Regions from separate parts of the Nonomuraea sp. NPDC049655 genome, predicted to be linked through region 2. Evidence: riboswitches for the same ligand, from Rfam matches in the RefSeq annotation. Region 2 holds a riboswitch; the other holds the start of a gene.
What was found. A riboswitch is a leader RNA that binds a small molecule or an ion and turns the genes downstream of it on or off. The one in region 2 is predicted to bind cobalamin.
Positions count from the first base shown of each region.

Region 1: it holds a riboswitch for cobalamin, as region 2 does, so the genes downstream of both, ACIBQ6_RS37160 (ribonucleoside-diphosphate reductase subunit alpha) here and ACIBQ6_RS28315 (CbtB domain-containing protein) in region 2, are expected to answer to the same signal.

Region 1 is NZ_JBITLS010000013.1:289,273-292,880, forward strand. It holds gene ACIBQ6_RS37160 (ribonucleoside-diphosphate reductase subunit alpha) at 1-1,472, opposite strand, end outside; cobalamin riboswitch at 1,601-1,806, opposite strand; gene ACIBQ6_RS37165 (alpha/beta hydrolase) at 2,008-2,955, shown strand; gene ACIBQ6_RS37170 (hypothetical protein) at 3,056-3,214, shown strand; gene ACIBQ6_RS37175 (TetR/AcrR family transcriptional regulator) at 3,231-3,608, opposite strand, start outside.
Region 2 is NZ_JBITLS010000009.1:156,222-159,829, forward strand. It holds gene ACIBQ6_RS28300 (VWA domain-containing protein) at 1-718, opposite strand, end outside; gene ACIBQ6_RS28305 (histidine phosphatase family protein) at 715-1,266, opposite strand; gene ACIBQ6_RS28310 (CbtA family protein) at 1,272-2,057, opposite strand; gene ACIBQ6_RS28315 (CbtB domain-containing protein) at 2,067-2,258, opposite strand; cobalamin riboswitch at 2,293-2,422, opposite strand; gene ACIBQ6_RS28320 (nuclear transport factor 2 family protein) at 2,599-3,030, shown strand; partial or broken gene ACIBQ6_RS28325 (hypothetical protein) at 3,262-3,387, opposite strand; gene ACIBQ6_RS28330 (helix-turn-helix domain-containing protein) at 3,336-3,608, opposite strand, start outside.

The sequences.
Region 1 (3,608 bases), on a different contig from region 2:
ATGCCGCAGTCGATGTCGCCGCCGGGGCCCGTGCCCGCCAGGTGGGCGGCGAGGTTGACCGAGCCCAGGTTGCAGACCGCGGTCTCGGCGTCGCTGGACACCTCGACGATCTCGGTGCACAGGTTGGACAGGTGCACGACGTTGCCGGGCTCGGCCGCCTGGTTGCACAGGCGGTTGGCGGCGTCCTTGAAGGTCATCCAGCCGTTGCCGGTCTGGGCCAGGGTGCGCATCATCTTGGCGTACAGGTCGCGGGCCTTGACCTGCCGGACGTACCGGCCGTCGCGCTCGGCGGCGCGGTAGGCCTCCTCGAACCCCTCGCCCCACAGGTCGGGCAGCTCGGGGACCTCGTCGGGGTCGAACAGCGACCAGGTGCCGTCGGCCTCGACCCGGCGCATGAACTCGTCGGGGATCCAGTTGGCCAGGTTGAGGTTGTGGGTGCGGCGGGCGTCCTCGCCGGTGTTGTCGCGCAGTTCCAGGAACTCCTCGACGTCCGGGTGCCAGGGCTCCAGGTAGACGCAGGCCGCGCCCTTGCGCCGGCCGCCCTGGTTGACGGCGGCCACGGACGCGTCGAGCGTGCGCAGCCACGGGACGATGCCGTTGGAGTGCCCGTTCGTGCCGCGGATCAGCGCGCCCCTGGAGCGCACCCGCGACCAGGAGATGCCGATCCCGCCGGCGAACTTCGACAGCTGCGCCACCTGGGCGTAACGGTCGTAGATGGAGCCGATCTCGTCACGGGGCGAGTCGACCAGATAGCAGGAGGACATCTGGGTGTGCCGGGTGCCGGAGTTGAACAGCGTCGGCGAGCTGGGCAGATAGGCCAGCGACGACATGAGCCGGTAGAAGCCGACCGCCTCGGCGGGCGTCTCGGCCAGCCCGCAGGCCACGCGCAGCAGCCAGTACTGCGGCGTCTCCACCACCAGCCGGGTGGACGGGTGGCGCAGCAGGTAACGGTCATAGACCGTGCGCAGCCCGAAGTACTCGAACCGCAGGTCGGCGGTGACGTCGATGGCGTCGTCGAGCTTGCGGGCGTTGGCGTTGACGAACTCGGCGGTCTCGTCGCCGATGAGCCCCTCGGCGTGGCCCAGCCGGATCGCCTGGCTGAAGGAGGCCACGCCCTGCCCGCGGACCTCCTTGTCGATGTAGCCCGACAGCAGCCGCGCGGCCAGGCGCGAGTACTGCGGCTCCTCGCCGATCATCTCGGCGGCCGTCTGGATGGACAGCCGGTCCAGCTCGGCGGTGGTGGCCCCGTCGTAGAGGCCGCTGATCGTCTTGGTGGCCACCCGCATCGGGTCGATGTCCGTCAGATCGGTCGCCCAGTGCTCCACCGCACGTACGATCTTGTTGACGTCGACCGGCTCCGCAGTGCCGTTGCGCTTGCGCACCTGCATCTGGACGCGCCGCGGCGCGGACCTGTCGGCGTCCGCCCGCGCCGTCCCGGCCAGGTCCGTCATCGGGTCCCCTGTGACCGTCACTGCGCTCTCCCCTCGTGAACTCGGTCAGTGGCCGAGAACGCGCGCAGGAGGCGGACGGCGAGGCGCCACAGCCCTCTCGCCGGTGCCGTCCACCGTCCCGCGCGGCCTCGGACCAGCCGCGCGCGCATGATCGCGCGCGGCGCGCCGGCAGGTCTTCGGACTCATGGGCATGCTGTCGCTGCCTACTGGCCGTCGCTTCCCGGGCCTTCGGCCCAGTGCGTCTGACGGCGGTCGTTCCCACTCACCGCTGCGGGGCAGTCCCGGATTCCCACCGGGTTCCCTCTTGCCTCGGCCGCCCTGGCGGGGCGGCCGAACCGGCTGCGGGAGACACCATATATAGGGCGGATCAAAAAGTCACACCCAACATCTCGTGTTGCGAAGAACCCCCGCTCCGATCCGGCCACCCGCCGCGGAGCCGCTCCCCGCGGGCCTCACGGGCGGACCGGCATGTGATCGAGGTCATAGACCGGCCCTGCCCGGTTTTCGCTACCTTAGGTATCGATACTTCAAGTAGCGAAAACCTGAGGAGACCACCATGAGCGAGACCTCCACCGGCCGCCGTCCGGTCACGCCGGACTGGGACACCGTCACCCCCGCCGAACTGGCCGCCTACGTCGAGGCGGAGAACCGGCTGCGCGCCTCCGTCGAGGCACAGGCGATCACCGGCCGGCCGGATCCCGGCGCCGCCGTCGACTGGCGGACGGTGGCGCTGCCCGGCCGCGACATCCGCGTCCGGGTCCACCGGCCCCGAGCGGCCGAGCCGGGGGACGTCCTGCCGCTCGTGCTGCACGTGCACGGCGGCGGCTTCGTCGGCACGGCGCCGCAGAGCGACTGGGTCAACAGCCACCTCGCCGCCCACCTGCCCGCCGTCGTCGTCTCGGTGGACCACCGCCTGCTCGACTGGCACACGCCGCTGGCCGCCGCCGCCGACGACGGCTGGGACGTGCTCCGGCACGTGCTGGAGCACGCCGCGCAGTGGGGCGTCGACCCGGCGCGGGCCGTCCTGTTCGGCGAGAGCTGCGGCGGGCTGATCTGCGCCCTGGCGGCGATCAGGGCCCGCGACGCCGGTCTGCCCCTGAAGGCCCAGGTGCTGGTCAATCCCGCCGTGGAGGTGGCCGGGACGATGTTCGGCCACCCGTCGATGATCCAGTACGCCGACACCCCGACGCTCAGCGTGCCGGTGCTGCGGCTGTTCCACCGGCTCGCCGTGCCCGAGGGGACGGACGCCCGCGCGCTCTCCCCGCTGCACGCCGGCGACCTGGGCGGGCTGGCCCCGGCGCTCGTGGCGGTGCCGACCCACGACCCGATCGCCGACCACGGCCGCCGCTACGCCGAGGCGCTGCAGGCCGCCGGCACCCCCGCCCGCCTGGCCGAGTACCCCGAGGCCGGGCACGCCTTCCTCAGCATGCCGGTGCTGGCCCCCCAGGCCGAGGACGCGCGGGCGGACATCCTGAGCTTCCTCCGCGACGCCCTCACCGCGTAACCCGCGACCGGAGCGGCCAGGCGAGGACGGGCCGGCCCCTCGCGCGGGGACACCGACCGGTGGATCTTCAAGGGCTCGACCGGCGGAGCTCTAGGCGACCGTGCTCTCCGCCTGCTGGCATCACCAGCGTTACGAGCTCCTGGACATCGAGATCGGGCTCGCCCTGCCCGGGACCTACGGCGACGACGACGTCGAGGAGATCGTCGGGATGGCCTTCAGGAACGTCGACCCGTACGACAAGGCGGCGGCCTGGGGGTGAGCCGCCGCCGGCGCGGTCAGCGCCCGGCGTCCCGGGCGACGATGCCGTGCGCCAGCCGGGCCAGGGCGGCGGTGATCTGCTCGGGGGTGAGCCCGCGCCTGCGCTGCTCGGCGTAGACGTCGGGGCCCAGCGGGGCGAGGAGGATGTCGGCCAGCGCCTCGGTCTCCGGGACGCCCGCCTCGGCCAGCAGCACCCGCACGTGCGCCCGCCAGAACCCGTAGGCGCCCGTGGCGTAGCGCAACGCGCCCTGCTCGGCGCCCAGGACGAGCGAGATGTGCTCGTCCAGCAGGTCGACCATCGCGGTGTAGAAGGCGGCGAGCCGGTCGGCGGGGGGCGCGCCGGGGCCGAGCGGCGGGTCGCCGCGCAGCAGGCGTTCCTGCAGCTCGCGCTCGTG
Region 2 (3,608 bases):
ACAACGCCGATTCCTCCGCCGTCCATCGACGCGCGAACGCCGCCGCGTCCGCCTCGAAGGCCAGCCGCCGCCGCACCACCTCGGCGCGCTCCTCCGGGTCGCGGGACGCCCTGACCTCGACCGTCAGCCCGAACCGGTCCAGAAGCTGCGGACGCAGCTCGCCCTCCTCCGGGTTCATGGTGCCCACCAGCAGGAAGCGGGCGGCATGGCGGACCGACACCGACTCCCGCTCGACGTAGCACGTGCCCAGCGCGGCCGCGTCGAGCAGCAGGTCCACGAGGTGGTCGTGCAGGAGGTTCACCTCGTCCACGTACAGGACGCCGCGGTGGGCGGCCGCCAGCAGCCCCGGCTCGAACGCCTTCACCCCCTCCGTCAGCGCCCGCTCGACGTCGAGCGAGCCGGCAAGCCGGTCCTCCGACGCGCCGACCGGCAGCTCCACCAGGGCGGCCGGCCGTTCCACCCGCCCGGCGCCGGGCTCGTGCGGCCCGTCCGGGCACTCAGGGTCGGGTACGACGGGGTCGCAGGCGAACCGGCAGCCGGGCACCACGCACACCGTGGGCAACTGGGCCGCCAGTGCCCGCACGATCGTGGACTTCGCCGTTCCCTTCTCCCCGCGGACGAGCACCCCGCCCACCCGGGGCGACACCGCGTTCAGCACCAGCGCCAGCTTCAGGTCGCCGAGCCCGACGACGGCGCTGAACGGATAGGTGACGATCAAGACTCAGCCTTCCGGTTGACGTGGACCACCCGCCAGCCGTCCCGCGCGACGGTCAGCTCGGTGGTGGACAGAGGAGCCAGGTCGAAACGGGCCGCGCGCAGCGGATCCAGCCCCAGGGCATGGCCGAGCGCCGCTCTGATGACGCCCGCGTCGCAGACCACGACGGCCCGCGGCACGTCCCGTACCGAGTCGAGCCAGCCCGCCACCCTGGCGGCGAGCGCGCTCAGTGACTCACCGCCGTGCGGGGCGGCGTGGGGGTCGGCCAGCCAGCTCGCCAGCGCGTCCGGCTCCGCCAGCGCGACCCGTCCGTACGGCAGGCCCCGCCACCGGCCGCAGTCCGCCTCCGCCAGGGCGGGAACCTCGCGGGCCGCCAGCCCCATGGCGGCGGCCGTCTGCCGCGCGGCCCTGCAGGGAGCGGCCCATGCCGCCGCCGCCTCGACGGGCCCCGGAGCGGCGGCCCTGGTCAGGCTCGCCGCGTCGGCGTCCTCGTCGGCGGGAAAGCACCCGGCCCGCATCCCCGGTGTCGTGGCATGCCGGACGAACAGCACCTTGCTCAGCTCGGCGCCGCGACCAGCGGGTGAGCCGCCGTACGCCGCTCCGCCCGGTCGCTCGCCCAGCCGAACAGCACGCCGAACGCCGCCCAGAAGACGAGCTGCGTGCCGAGCGAGGCGAGCCGGAACTCCCACAGCAGCGTGGCGGGGAACCCGTCGGGCACCTCATCGACCGCCGGCAGCAACCACCACGCGGCGACGACGGGCACCAGGAACGCGACCGCCGCCGCCGTCCAGCGAGCCCATGGGCCGCCGTCGACGCGGCGGGCCGTCGCCACCGCGATCGCCGTCGCCGCCAGCCCGACGAGGATCATCACCACGTAGAGCAGCGTGCGGCTGTTGATGGTGTCCGGATCGCCCACCGCAGGCGGGTTGGCCGGATATTTCACGAAGGGCACGAGGATGATCGCGGCGAACGCCGTACCGGCCGCGGCGACCGCCAGCCGCCCGTCGGAACGCGGGCCGACCCGCCCGCGCAGTCCGGCGAACACCAGGGCGAACACTCCGCCCACGGCCAGCCCGTAGAGCCCGGTGGCCAGGAACAGCCCCGCCTTCTGCACGGGCCTGCCGACCACGGCGTCCTCGCCGTGACTGTGCTCGGCCGCTTCGGCGTGGCCGTGCCCGGCCGTCCCGGCGTCCGGATCGGGCGCCTCGGCCTGGGCGGCGGCCTCCTCCAGGGCGATCGCGTGGTCCACGCGAGGTTCACCGAAGGCGAAGGCGAAGGCGCCCGCGATCAGTCCGGCCAGGAGTCCGACGAGCAGACCTCTGGCCAGGAAGGTGCGTACCATGACGGGCCCTCAGTGGCAGGGCACGCCGAGCAGGTGACGCCCGTCGTGCATCAGCTCGTGCAGGAAGGTGCCGGTCTGGGAGATGGCGCCGTTGTCCATCAGAACCAGGTAGGCGACCAGCAGCAGCACGGGCACGGCCAGCAGCAGCCAAGGGCGCAGGCGCGGAAAGGGAATCGTCGACGGGGTGGACAACCCGGTCATGTCAAGCCTCCTCAGGGGTCACGCGTCCCATATCACGAGGTCACGGCTGCCAAGCGACCTGGCTCCCGGGATCTACGTCCCGGATACAGTGGCGCGTCCGCACCGGCATCTCACCGGATTTCCCTTGGACAACCGTGAAATCTACCGGAACGTATCCTTTCCTCACGTTCGCGTCAACAGGCGACCGGTGCCCCTCGGTCTCCTGCCGCTCCGCCGCGCGCCTTTGCGAAAGGCCCAGAATTCTACCTCGCCGAGTATGCGGATCTAGCTTGCGTTGGTCATTCGACCGCATATCGACAGCCACGCTGGGCATCGAGGGAATATAGGAGGACCCGGTGCCATGAATGTTGCCCGCGAGGTGCGCGACCGCTATACGGACGCGTTCAACGCCCACGACATGACGGCACTGCTCGGCACTTTCAGCCCGGCCGGAGTGTCCATCAGCCCCGAAGGCGTATCTCAGGGACACAGCGAGCTGGCCTCCTATCTGGAGGAGTTCTGGACGGCGTTCCCCGACGTCCGGGCCGTGATCACGGAGTCCTCCGAGGGTGAGGCGACAACCGTCGACGAGCTTCTCATGGTCGGAACTCACCGAGGCCCATACACCATGCCCGACGGTCAGGTGCTGCACGCGACGGGCCGCCCTGTGCGTTTGCGATGCTGTTATGTCTGCACAGTGGAAGACGGACTCATCACGAGCTTGCGCCTCTATTTCGATCAACTGGAGTTGCTCACCCAGCTCTCCGACTCGGTGATTCTGCAGCGTCCTTAGCGAATTGCCGGACGCGACGGATCGCCCCCCGCGTCCGCCCGTCCTGCACCTGACAGATGTACCCTCAGCAGGGCTCTGGTCGATCTTCGCGGCCGGCCGCACTCCGGCCGCATGACGACGGACACACACGACCTGACCGCCGCTGACACGACCCCGCGATGGGGGCTGCGCGGCGGTGAGGGTCATGACGCCCACCTCCGGATGCCGGTAGTCGCGCGAGATGGAGGCGCGGTTGCTCACCGGGTGCTCGGTCCACATCGCACGGAACTCCAGGCTGAGCGCCGGCAGCTCGTCGACCAGCGCGTTCAGCCCTTCGTCGGTGGGGAAACGGATGTCGCCCCGCCGGCCGACCGCGATCGCGGGCCGGTCGGTGAAGGCGTCCGCATCAGCCTGATGCCGGGACGCGGCCGCTCGGGCTTGGCCCTCGCCCCGGCCCGGGCGGCCCTGGCCAGCCGGTGCAGGTGGGGCAGCTCGTCGTCGTCCAGCCGCAGGACGCGGGCGACAGCGTCCAGGACGTCGTCCGAGACGTTGGAGCTCTGCCCCTGCTCCAGGCGGGTGTAGCAGCCGACGCTGACTCC